3 regions of the Neorhizobium sp. IRS_2294 genome follow, and region 2 is predicted to be linked to each of the others. Evidence: predicted binding sites of a transcription regulator. Region 2 holds the regulator's gene; each other region holds the start of a gene.
What was found. Region 2 encodes LexA, which represses DNA repair genes until DNA is damaged. Its sites were predicted from a motif close to TGTTCNNNNTGTGTTCNG; they were not measured.

Region 1: a site for LexA is predicted at 2,058-2,075, ahead of ACQY1K_RS02895 (ImuA family protein). Genes of this name have one in related genera too.
Region 3: a site for LexA is predicted at 2,549-2,566, ahead of dnaE (DNA polymerase III subunit alpha). Genes of this name have one in related genera too.

What each region holds. Positions count from the first base shown of each region.
Region 1 is NZ_CP191439.1:599,448-603,732, reverse strand. Features, by position in the region: gene ACQY1K_RS02900 (Y-family DNA polymerase) at 1-1,321, opposite strand, end outside; gene ACQY1K_RS02895 (ImuA family protein) at 1,239-1,997, opposite strand; gene ACQY1K_RS02890 (hypothetical protein) at 2,606-2,896, opposite strand; gene ACQY1K_RS02885 (MDR family MFS transporter) at 2,991-4,285, opposite strand, start outside.
Region 2 is NZ_CP191439.1:1,641,792-1,646,076, forward strand. Features, by position in the region: gene ACQY1K_RS07980 (ComEC/Rec2 family competence protein) at 1-2,083, shown strand, start outside; gene lexA (transcriptional repressor LexA) at 2,064-2,783, opposite strand; gene ACQY1K_RS07990 (VOC family protein) at 2,976-3,851, shown strand; gene kdsA (3-deoxy-8-phosphooctulonate synthase) at 3,856-4,285, shown strand, end outside.
Region 3 is NZ_CP191439.1:1,311,041-1,315,325, reverse strand. Features, by position in the region: gene dnaE (DNA polymerase III subunit alpha) at 1-2,281, opposite strand, end outside; gene ACQY1K_RS06255 (ABC transporter ATP-binding protein) at 2,797-3,486, opposite strand; gene ACQY1K_RS06250 (lipoprotein-releasing ABC transporter permease subunit) at 3,493-4,285, opposite strand, start outside.

The DNA of each region.
Region 1 (4,285 bases), 1.0 Mb from region 2:
GGCGGCGCTTGCCGCGCCAGGTGACGACGACTGGCGGCTGGTCGGGCAGGACAGCCATGGTTTCGATTTCTTCGGGATAAGCCAGCAGCCGTGACGGCCGCGGCCACCTGGCTGCCCACTCGGCACCCGTCTCGACGGCCGTTGGTCCGATCCGCCGGAGAGACCGTTCCGGAACGTCGGAGGCGACCGGCGTGATGCGGTAAAGGCGCTGGCCCCGGTTGCCGAGAATATCGACAAGCGGCGTCACATCCACAACCGCCTCTTCCACCAGCGCGTTTGCGACCTGCTTTATTTCCAGCGGCTCGGCCATGACCGCCACCAGCACCATCCGCTCGATGCCGAAACCCGGGTCGATCTTTTCGATACGGTCACAGAGAAGCTTTGTCAGGCGGGCAGGATCACGCACGGGCTTGGCAAGTCCTGCTCGAAGACACTGGCGTGTGTTGTCGACGCGATGGATGATCAGATCGGAGCGCCGGACGCCCAGCCCCCGCTCCTCCAGCTTTGCCGTCAGTTGCGCCACCAGCCGGCGGACGTATTTTGCAATCGTATCGGGCGCACCGATGGGTTCCTGGAAATTGCGCGCCACCTCGACCAGATCCGGCGTGCGCAACGGATCGATGGGTTCTGCAAAACGGCCGAAGAGCTGATCGAGACGGCGTCCGACCTCCGGACCAAATCGCAGTGTCAACGGCGCACGCGGCAGTGCCGACAGCTCTCCTACCGTGTCGATACCCAGGATGCGCAATGCCTGGATCGTATCTGCCGCAAGCCGCAGACAGTGGATTGGAAGTCCGATCACGGCCTTGGTGACATCACCGCGCGGCACCACCGTCGTTTCGTTCGTCGTCAGTCGCGCCAGTGCATGCGCCGCGCCCCAGGTATCGGCGACAGCGGCACGTGCCGTCAGGCCCTTGCCGCGGAGACCGTTGACAACGCCGGAGATCAGCAGCTCTTCACCACCCTGAAGGTGATCGGCACCTTCGGTATCCATGACGATGCCATCCGTTCCATCCACGGCAACGACGGGGCTGTATTGACGAAGCGCCCATAGCGCCAGGCGCTCGACGGCTGCGGCGTCGGCAACGGGATCGGCGTCCACCATATGAAGGTTGCCAATCATCGCCTGTGCCTTGCTGGCAGCCATGCCGACTTTGAGGCCCAGCTTGCGGGCAGCCGTATCGGCTGCCGATATCCAGCGTTTCGAGCCGCTGCGCGAGACCACGACCAGCGGCTGGTCAACCGACACGGCTTCCTCGCCATGTCGACGTATCCGATCCGTTGCTAGATAGGGGAAGTAAACAGACACGACCCTCGGCATCGCAGGCTCCTAACTCAAACTCGGCACATTGCCCCGCCTTTACCCGCATCAATTCCGCCAGCCACCTCGCCCGTCCCACGCCGGCGACAGGAAGCGGCTCGGACGGCAGGGTGCTGATCCTCCAGCGTGTTGTGGACGCCGTCGGCTGACCGTAGTCGGAGGCCTCCGTCTGCCGTCGCCAGCGCCGGACGACCAGGCCGAGCGTCCCCGTCTTCTCGGCAGCCAGTTGAAGACGCCGCGACGCGGTCATCGGCAGCCTCACCAGTTCCCCGACGACGGCCGCCAATCCCCCGAAGGACAGCCCCTCTTCCATCGAGGCAAGCACGTCCTCCTCCTTATCGGCTTCGCAATAGATGACGCGGTCGGGGTGAAGCCCGGCCTGCGACAGCGCCGGCGCAAAGAGATCCGGCCGGGTCAGGCACCAGAGAACCTTTCCCTTGGCCCGGGCCGCAATACCTGCCGCAAACAGGGCGGCCGCGGCACCATCGATTGTACCCGCCCCGCCACCTGCAATTTCATGCAATGCGCCATAGGCAAGCCCCCCGCCCGGCAATCGCTCGTCGACGTCAGGCACCCCGAAGGGCAGCACAAGCGCCTTGCGCGACACGCTGCCTTCCAGATGCGCAATCCGGTCTCTCAGTTCCTCGACAAGCCTTGAGGCAGGGGCATGCGACATCGTTCACGGCCCTCCTCAAGGTTCGCGTTGCACAGGACTTCATGTCCCAAAGAATGTTGGTGTTCTGTTTCTGTTCCGCCGCGACAGAAGAGTCAAGCGGGGTCAGAACGGGATAGCTCTCGGCATTTTAGCGCCGGTGAAGATTCATCGTTCTGAATCAGCTTCGTAGGCGGCTTGAGAGGCTCGATGGAGTGCTTGAGATTTTTTGCATGTTCTTGATCTGGGCTAGGGCGACACGAAAACCGTGAGAACTTTCCGTTCTCAAATCGCCCAATCTGCATATCAAGAATGTAACAGAGTGGCTCGGCGATGTGTGGCAGAGCCAAAGGGGATGAACACTCGCGCTCATGCGGGAATATGGCCGTCTGCGGCCATCCGCCCACGAGCCGCCGCCCTTTGGCTCTTTCCCATTCCCGCAGACACCAAGGAGCACAACGCTACCATCTGCGCCATCGCCGAGGAACTCGACGTTGGATTTGCAGGCGTTCAATGTCAGACGTTTTGTATAGGAGACCAGTGAAGGCTTGCCGCATCAGGTGGCGTCTTCTCCACTGCGAGAGAATGCGGGAGGCGGGCAAGGTTGCCCGTCGCCCGCCGTGCCGCCGTCCTCAGTGGATCGCGGTGCTGACGATCCGGTAGGGGTGTTCAGCTTCATATTCGACCATGATCTGGACGGCCTGTTCGAGAACCTGTTCGGCTTCCTCGACGTGATCGCGTGCAAGCTGATCGGCGTTGATGAAGATCGCTTCGGCCATGTTGCCGGAGATCGCAGCGAACTGGCGGTTACCTTCGACCAGAGCCTCCCTGGCGGCGCCTTCGAGCGCGTGCGCCATGGTGATCAGCGCGTCTTCGCGCTCCTCGATCGTCAGGTCCCGGATTGTCTTTGTCATCTGCTGCATCGTGCCACCCACCTTAATAGTCGTTGTGACGATATCGGTCCCGATAGGGCCCCGTTCACAGCGAAATGGGCATGTTGGCGCCAGATTTCAAGGTTCAGGCCCGCACGGGCTCGTCCTTGTGGACGGCATCGCGGGGCACGAACAGGCAAGCGGGCACGATTAGGATGGCAAACAGGAGCATGGTCAGGAAGGTCGCGTGAAGGCCGTCCTGCAGCGCAAGGCGAACCGCTTCGGCATCGCCACTCACGAGACCGGTTCCGTTCAGGAGAGCACGCAGCTGGTCGGTCGTGATTGCCTGTCCGCTGGTCGTATGGACCAGGCCCCAGCTCAGAACCGCCCCGAGAATCGCCGCGCCCAGCGTGCTGCCGAGGTTGCGGGAAAACACGTTCGACGCCGTGGCACTGCCGCGTTGCGAGGCCGCGACGCTTCCCTGGGTGAGGATCAGTGCGCCGATATTGAGAAGGCCCATGCCGAAGCCCATGACGAGCGAGCCGGCACCCGCAAGCACCGCCGAACTGGATGGCGTCAGCAGGGTCAGGAGGAAGGTTCCCACGGGGACGAACACGGCGCCCACCAGCATGATCGGCCGCAGCCCGAACCGGGTGAAGTTCCGCGAAGCGATCGTTGCGCCGCACGGCCATCCCAAGAGAAGCATGGTCAGTGCAAAGCCCGCCACCAGCGGCGACTGGTTGAGCACGGTCTGCACATACATGGGCAGGAAGGTGGTGAGCCCCATGATCGCCATGGAGGCGAAGAAGACAGAGATGTTGGCGGCCGCAATCGGTCGGTAGAGCCAGAGATCCGGCGCGACCATCGGTTCTTCGACGCGGCGCTCCTGCCAGATGAACAGCGCAAGCGACACGGCGAACAGGACGAAGGAGACGATCGCGGACGTCGACAATCCGGTCTCGGAGACCGTGAGGCCAATCATCAGCGCCGAGATGGAGACGGCAAACAGCACGGCGCCCAGGATATCGATCGAGACCGTCCGGGTGTGCTTTTCCTCGTGGTAGAACAGGATGAACGCTGCGGCAGCGGCAAGGCCGACCGGCACGTTGATCCAGAAGATCCAGGCCCAGGGCAGGTTATGGATGATGACGCTGCCGAGCAGCGGGCCAACCACGGCCGAGAGCGCCCAGACGCTGGCCAGATAGCCCTGAACCTTTCCACGCTGGCTGCCCGGAAAGAGATCGGCCACCACCGTCATGGCGACGGGCTGAATGGCGCCAGCGCCGATGCCTTGGAGCAGTCTGAAGGCAATCATGGACGGCATCGACCAGGCAAATCCGCAGAGGATGGAGGCGACCAGGAAGACGGCGATGCCAGCCAGCACGATCGGCTTTCGCCCGTAGATATCGGAAAGCTTGCCGAAGACGACGGTCAGCGCGG
Region 2 (4,285 bases):
GGTCGTGCTCGATTCGCCCGTCACGACGACTATCAGCGGGATAGTCGAACGACGCGAAGCCGATGCACAGCGCCGCTGGCGCTATATCCTCAGGATCGAGCAGACATCTGAGCCCTCGCTTTCACGACCGCCACAGCGCGTCTCGGTTCTTGCCAGAAGCCAACACGAACCTGCAGACATCGGAGAGCGCGTTTCCGGCCGTGCCCGTCTGTCGCCACCCTCTGGCCCGGCGCTTCCCGGATTGAACGATTTCGCCTTCTCCTCCTACTTCGATCAAATCGGGGCCGTTGGCTTCTTTTACGGCGCGCCTAGCGTACAACCGGCGATCGATGACCAACCCGGGTTATGGTCGGACATGCAGCGAGGGCTTTTTGCGCTTCGCAGCGCAATCGGCAATCGCATCCGCGATACGGTCAAGGGGGATGCGGGCGCTTTTGCTGCCGCAATCGTGACCGACGAGCGCCGTGCAATTTCCCGTGAGACGACCGAGGCGCTTCGTCTGTCCGGACTGGCCCATATCGTCGCGATCTCAGGCCTCAACATGGCGCTGGCAGCCGGTATCTTCTTCGTCGGCGTTCGCTCCGTCCTGTCGCTGTTTCCAGGCTTTGCGCAGGCCTATCCGATCAAGAAGTTTGCCGCGTTCGGTGCGCTTGTCATGGCGACCGCCTATTACCTGATTTCCGGGTTCGGGGTTTCCGCCGAGCGGGCCTATATCATGATGGCGGTGATGCTGGTCGCCGTGCTCGTCGATCGACCCTCCATCAGCCTTCGCAACGTCGCCCTTTCGGCAATCATCATCCTCGCCATCTCGCCGTCGGAGATTCTGGGTCCGAGTTTCCAGATGTCGTTTGCGGCAACCGCGGCACTGGTGGCAGGGTTCGCCCTCTGGACGCGATATTTCGCGAAAGGTAAGGAGGAGACAAAAGGTAGCAACCGGTGGATAACGGGTGTCGCGGCGACGTTCCATTTCATTGCCGGGATCGTGGTGACGTCGCTGATCGGCAGTACATCGACGTCGATCTATTCGATCGAGCATTTCCACCATCTGACCACCTACGGCCTCGCGGCCAATCTCGCGGCCATGCCGATCATTTCCTTCGTGGTGATGCCGGCAGGTCTCGTGGCCATGCTGCTGATGCCGTTCGGGCTGGATGCTCCCTTTCTGTTCATCATGGGCGAGGGGCTGCGGATCGTCATTCGCATTGCCGAGATCGTCGCCGCATGGGGCGGCGATATTGCCATCGGCCGGCAGAACCCGCTTTTCCTGCCTCTGGCGACGGCAGGCTTTCTGCTTCTGACGCTGCTGCGCACGCCGCTGAGGCTGACAGGCGCGCTGTTCATGGCGGTGGCTTTGCTCTTTGCGGTCCGCTCAGGCTCGGCGCCGAGGCCTGATATCGTCATATCCGAAGACGGCGCATCGGTCGGCGTGATCCAGGATGACAAGATCACCCTCAATCGAACCCGACCGCCGGGATTTATCTACGATCAATGGCGGCGAGCGCTGGTGCTTGAGACCGGAGAACAACCGCTCGCCTTGCCGGTTCTTGCCTCTTCGGAACCAGCGCGAGGTGCCAGCCTTGCGAAAAGCGATGACAGACCACCTGGACCACATTCGCGACCGGATTTGACGCGCCGGGAAATCGAATATGTCAGGGGTTTTCTTCAAGCATTGAAGCCCGGACGATTCGCCTGTCTGCCGAAAATCCTGTGCGCGGCGCAGACTGCTCAGGACATCCGGATCGTCACCGTCGAAGACAACCGATACACCGGTCTTGCCTGCGATGTCGGTCGGATCATCGTCTCGCCCGGCGCACGCTTCGATACTTGCCGCTCCGGCGCCTTGCTTCTCAGCAGGCGGACGTTGCGCCGGACTGGCGCACTGGAAATCACCATTATTCCGAACGCGACAGCGCCAGACATCAAGATTACGGCGGCGATGCGAGACAGCGCACAGACCTCAAGCCGTCCGTGGACCGTCCACCGGTTCTATGACTGGCGAACGCGACAACTCGACTTTGGCATCCCGGAGGCTGTTGCTGCGCATCTCCGGGATGACACCGTTCTTAATGATAGCGGCGAATAAGGCCGACAAGCTTGCCCTGGACCTTCACCCGGTCGGGCGGGAAGATGCGGGTCTCGTAAGCCGGGTTTGCCGCTTCCAGTGCGATCGAGGCACCCTTGCGGCGAAACCGCTTCAGGGTCGCTTCTTCCTCATCGACCAGGGCAACGATGATATCGCCTGGACTTGCGGTGCTGGTATTCTTGATGATGACGGTATCGCCATCGAGGATGCCGGCATCGATCATCGAATCGCCCTTCACTTCGAGCGCGTAATGATCGCCGGAACCCAGCATCTCGATCGGAACGGCGATGTCATGGGTGTTGTTCTGGATCGCGGAGATCGGCACGCCGGCAGCGATTCGACCCATGACCGGGATGTTTGTCGAGAACGGATTGTCCGCCATGACCGGCGCCGGCTTCTGAGCGACGACCGGTTGCGTTTTGCCGAGGCTTCCCTCGATGACACTGGGAGAAAAACCCCGTCGCGGATGAAGGTTCGCCACATAGGCGTCAGGCAGCTTGATCACTTCGAGCGCGCGTGCTCTGTTCGGCAGGCGGCGAATAAAGCCACGCTCCTCGAGCGCGGTGATCAGCCTATGGATGCCGGACTTCGATGCAAGGTCGAGGGCGTCCTTCATTTCGTCAAACGACGGCGGCACGCCTGATTCTTTCATCCGCTCGTGGATGAACAGAAGTAACTCCTGTTGCTTGCGTGTCAGCATGGATGGGACCCTCAGAATTGGAAACAAATGCAGAACGGACGCTATATGTTCTATCTGTGTTCCGCAAGCCCCAAATTTTTGCTCAAGAATAGTCTCATTTCAGCGTTCGATCACGTATTCAGTTCGTGCGCAGCACTTGCCGAGCTTCCCGCGATAGCCAATGTTCTGCGGAATAAGACTTTGGGGGTGTAAGTGGGTAACAAGTCAGTCGATCATTTGGTTCTGCCCGTTGCAGATCTGGCGTCAGCGCGGGGGAGGTTGACCGCTCTCGGCTTTACTGTGGCACCTGAAGGTGTTCACCCTTTCGGCACAGCTAATGCCTGCATATTCTTCGCGGATGGCTCGTATCTCGAGCCGCTGGCCATTGTGAACCGTCGGCAAGCCTCGCTTGCGGCAAAACGAGGCAACGTGTTCACCGATCGCGACATCCGCTTTCGCGGCCAGCGGAAAAGGGAAGGTCTATCGGCGGTGGTCGTCGGGACGCAGGATGCAGCGGCCGATCATAGCCGTTTTGTGGACGGGCACATGTCTGCGGGCGAGATGCTTCAATTCTCCCGCCCGATGCAGTTGCCCGATGGTGGGGAGAGCGAAGTCTCATTCCGTCTGGCGTTCGCGGCAGTCCCCGAGGTCGATGACATCTTGCTGTTTTCCTGCCAGCGCATGGCCGCATTACCGGCAGATCGCGGTGGTCTAGATGAGCACGCAAACGCCGTTACAGGCCTTCGAGAGATCGTCTTTTCTGCAGATGACCCGCTGGAGTTTCTGCCGCTTTTCGAAACCGTGTTCGAGACGCAACCCGAGCAAGGGAAAGACGGTCTGCGGATCGAAGCTGCCAATGCCAGCATCCGCATTCAATCCAACGACACGTTCAGCGACGAGTTCCGGTCTTCGATGAAGCCCTTGTCATCGTCGCGCCTCGCTGCGCGCGGGATCATCTTCAAGACCACCGATCTCGCCGTGACAGAGATCACCCTTGCTGCTAATGACGTCGCATTCATCCGCAGGGATGGCCGCGTGATCGTGTCGGCAGCCCCGGGGCAAGGTGTGGTTTTCGGTTTCGAGGAATAGTGAAATGACAGTCTCCGCCAATTCTGAAGTGTCCGTGGGCGAGGGGAGTTCGAAAGTCGTTTTCTCAAACACGGCAAAGCTCTCGCTGATTGCCGGTCCCTGTCAGATGGAAAGCCGCGATCATGCGTTCATGATCGCCGGCACGCTTGTCGAACTCTGCAAGAAGCTCGGCATCGGCCTCGTCTACAAATCCTCCTTCGACAAGGCCAACCGCACGTCGATCTCCGGCAAGCGCGGCATCGGCTTGGACAACGCGATGGCAATCTTTGCCGATCTCAAGAAGGAATACGGCTTTCCGGTTCTGACCGACATCCACACTGAAGAGCAGTGCGGCCTTGTGGCGGATACGATCGATATCCTGCAGATCCCCGCCTTCCTGTCGCGCCAGACCGACTTGCTCGTCGCGGCCGCAAAGACCGGTTGCGCGATCAACG
Region 3 (4,285 bases), 330 kb from region 2:
CGAAGATGTTCTTCGCCTGCGGCTTCGACACGCCGTTTTTGATGGCGCCACTGACAAAGCGTTCGCTCTGCTGGTCCATCTCGGCCTTGATCTTCTTGCCCATGGCGCGGCGCAGAAGGTCGGCTTCGCCGAGCGAATAGCCCGACAGGACCTGGGCGATCTGCATCACCTGTTCCTGGTAGACGATAACGCCCTGGGTTTCCTTGAGCAGATAATCGATCGACGGATGGACCGATTCGATTTCTTCCTCGCCGTGCTTGCGGGCATTGTAGGTCGGGATGTTTTCCATCGGACCCGGGCGATAAAGCGCCACCAGCGCAATAATGTCCTCGATACAGTCCGGTTTCATGCCGATCAGCGCCTTGCGCATGCCGGCACTTTCCACCTGGAACACGCCGACAGTCTCGCCGCGCGACAGCATCTGGTAGGTCAGTTCGTCATCGAGCGGGATCTTGGCGAGATCCACAACGATATCGCGCTTCTTGCAGAACTCGACCGCCGTCTTGAGCACGGTCAGCGTCTTCAGTCCGAGAAAGTCGAACTTGACCAGACCGGCCTGCTCGACCCATTTCATGTTGAACTGGGTGACCGGCATGTCGGAGCGCGGATCGCGGTACATCGGCACCAGCTTCGAAAGCGGCCGGTCGCCGATGACGATACCGGCAGCGTGGGTCGAGGCGTGGCGGTAGAGACCTTCAATTTTCTGGGCGATATCGAGAAGACGGCCGACGACCGGTTCCTTGTCGACCTCTTCCTGAAACTTTGGCTCTTCCTCGATCGCCTTTGCCAAGGTGGTCGGATTGGCCGGGTTGTTGGGCACCAGTTTGCAGATGCGATCGACCTGGCCATAGGGCATTTCGAGAACGCGGCCGACGTCGCGCAGTGCTGCGCGGGCCTGTAGCGAACCGAAGGTGATGATCTGCGCCACCTGCTCGCGGCCATATTTGCGCTGAACGTAGCGGATCACTTCTTCGCGGCGATCCTGGCAGAAGTCGATGTCGAAGTCGGGCATCGAGACGCGGTCGGGATTGAGGAAGCGTTCGAACAGCAGCGAGAAGCGCAGCGGATCGACGTCGGTGATCGTGAGCGCATAGGCGACCAGCGAGCCTGCACCGGAACCACGGCCCGGACCAACCGGGATGTTTTGCAGCTTTGCCCATTTAATGAAGTCGGCAACGATCAGGAAGTAGCCCGGGAACTTCATCTTCTCGATGACGCCGAGCTCGAAATCGAGCCGTTCGCGATAATCCTGCTCGGTGAAGCCGGCCGTGATACCGAGTTCGGCCATCCGGTTCTCGAGGCCTTCGACCGACTGACGGCGCAGCTCCGCCGTTTCGGCGCGCTCCGCTTCTGCCGGATCATCGGTGGCGCCGGTGAAGCGCGGCAGGATCGGGCTGCGGGTCTTCAGGATGAACGAGCAGCGTTTGGCGATCTCGACCGTGTTTTCGAGCGCTTCCGGCAGATCGGCGAACAGCTTTGCCATTTCGGCACGGCTCTTCAGGTAATGGTCGGGCGTCAAACGGAAACGGGTATCGTCGGATACGATCGCATTGTGCGCGACGGCCATCAGGGCATCATGAGCGTCGTAATCGGACTTGCCCGGGAAGAAGGCCTCATTGGTCGCGACCAGCGGCACATCCTGGTCGTAGGCAAGATCGATCATCCGCTGCTCATGACGGCGGTCGTAAGTGCCGTGACGCTGCAGTTCAATATACAGACGATCGCCAAAGGCCTGCTTCAATGACAGGAGGCGCGCCTTTGCGAGTACGGTGTTGCCGTCCTTCATTGCCATGTCGACAGGGCCACCGGCAGCACCTGTCAGCGCGATCAGTCCTTCGGTGCCGCCATCTTCCAGCCAGGCGCGGCAGATATGCGTTGCCGCCTGCCCTTCTCCATCGAGATAGGCACGGCTGACGAGATCCACCAGCCGCTCGTATCCCTTGGCATTGGCGGCAAGCACAACGATTGCCGGCAGCTTCGCCAAATGGCCGTTGCGGCGCTCGTCTGGCTGATCCTCCATGTCAATCGACAGCTGGCAACCGATGATCGGCTGAATGCCATCACCGATGGATTTTTGGGCGAATTCCAGCGCGACGAAGAGATTGTTGGTATCGGTGACGGCGATCGCGGGCTGATTGTCCGCGATGGCCTTGGAGAGGATTTTCTTAAGCGGCAGCGCACCTTCCAGAAGCGAATAGGCGGAATGGACGCGCAGATGCACGAACTGTGGCGTCGCTCCCAAATCCTCCGATTCCGATTGTAAAGTCGCTGCGTCCGCCATCTGATACCCATTCCTTGAATCGGGTCATTGTCCGGCGCGGGGGCTTCAGAGTCGAGTCAAGAATGGTCTTCTCAACCTCTTTCCGCTTGCGCCCGCCAGCTGGGCGAGCACGGACCGGCTCACATCACCAGCATGATCATCGACAAGCTGGCAACGAAAGTTGCAATGGAGGCGAATGCGGCAATATCACGAAGAAGGTCAGTCATCGTCGTCTCCCGTGTTCGTTTATGTTGGCACTTTGTTCTCTTTTCGTGCCAACGTCAATAGTAGAACAAAACGGGAATAGAAGTTTCTGACCGATGGTTAATTCTGCTTGCTGGCTGGAGGTAACCAGCGCTCCATAGGCCAATGCCGTTGCCGGCCAACGCAAGCGGTCGGCAGCCAAACGCCAGCCATCGCTGCGGATCGCTGACGTGACGTCATTCCATGGCAGCAGTGTCCATCGCACGCCCCTTCGAGGATGTGACGATGGACACTATCGGATTAGGGGCACGCTTTGGGGATCAGTGCGTTCGCTAGAACTCGACGACTTTGCCGCCCTCGATCGTGACGCGACGATCCATGCGGGCAGCGAGATCATGATTGTGGGTGGCAATCAGGGCAGCAAGCCCTGACTGGCGCACCAGCGCCTCCAGCGCTTCGAACACGTAGGATGCCGTCTTCGGGTCGAGATTGCCGGTGGGTTCGTCGGCCAGCAAAAGGCGGGGCGCGTTGGCCACCGCACGGGCAATCGCCACGCGCTGCTGTTCACCACCAGACAGTTCCGACGGGCGGTGTTCGCCGCGATGACCGATTCGCATGTAATCGAGAAGCTGGCCCGCGCGTTCGCGCGCTTCCCCCTTCGAAAGGCCGCCAATCAGCTGCGGCATCATGATGTTTTCGATCGCCGTGAATTCCGGCAGGAGATGGTGAAACTGGTAGACGAAGCCGATGTCGGAGCGACGGATCGAGGTGCGCTCTTCATCCGACAAACCGTTGCAGGCCCGACCGCCGATCGTCACATCGCCAGCGTCCGGATGTTCAAGCAGGCCTGCCAGATGCAAGAGCGTCGATTTGCCGGTACCGGACGGGGCGACGAGCGCCACGATCTCGCCGCTCACGAGCGAGAAGTCTGCCCCGTTGAGGATCGACAGGCTCGTCTCCCCCTGGCCGTAGTGACGTTCGACGCCTGAGAGATTGAGGACGGTTTTACGCGGGACAGCCATGGAGACCTATTCGTATCGGAGGGCCTGGACAGGATCGAGCTTCGAGGCTCTCCATGCCGGGAAAATGGTGGCGAAGAAGGACAGGACCAGCGCCATGATGACGACCGAGAAGGTCTCGCCAAAACTCATTTCGGCCGGAAGCTGGCTGAGGAAATAGAGCTCCGGATCAAACAGGATGGTGCCCGAGACCCAGGAGAAGAACTGTCGGATCGATTCGATGTTGAGGCAGACGATAACGCCGAGCGCGACGCCGGCAAACGTGCCAACGATGCCGATAGCAGCACCCGTCATGAAGAAGATCCGCATGATGGCGCCGGAACTCGCGCCCATCGTGCGCAGGATTGCGATATCGGAGCCCTTGTCCTTCACCAGCATGATCAGGCCCGAGATGATGTTGAGTGCCGCGACCAGCACGATCAGGGTCAGGATCATGAACATCACGTTGCGTTCAACCTGAAGCGCCGAGAAGAACGTCTGGTTGCGTTGGCGCCAGTCGGTAATGAAAATCTGGCGACCGGCAGCCTGCTCCACCAGCGGACGCATGTCCTCGACATTGTCGGGGTGATCGATGAACAGTTCGATCGACTGCACCAGCCCTTCGGCATTGAAATAGAGCTGCGATTCCTCAAGCGGCATGTAGATGATCGTCGCGTCGTATTCCGACATGCCGATCTCGAAAACGCCGGACACGGGATAGGATTTAACGCGCGGATTGACACCCATCGGTGTCACGTCGCCTTCGGGCGAAATCAGCGTGATCTGGTCGCCGGCCGAAATGCCGAGCTGCGAGGCAAGCCTT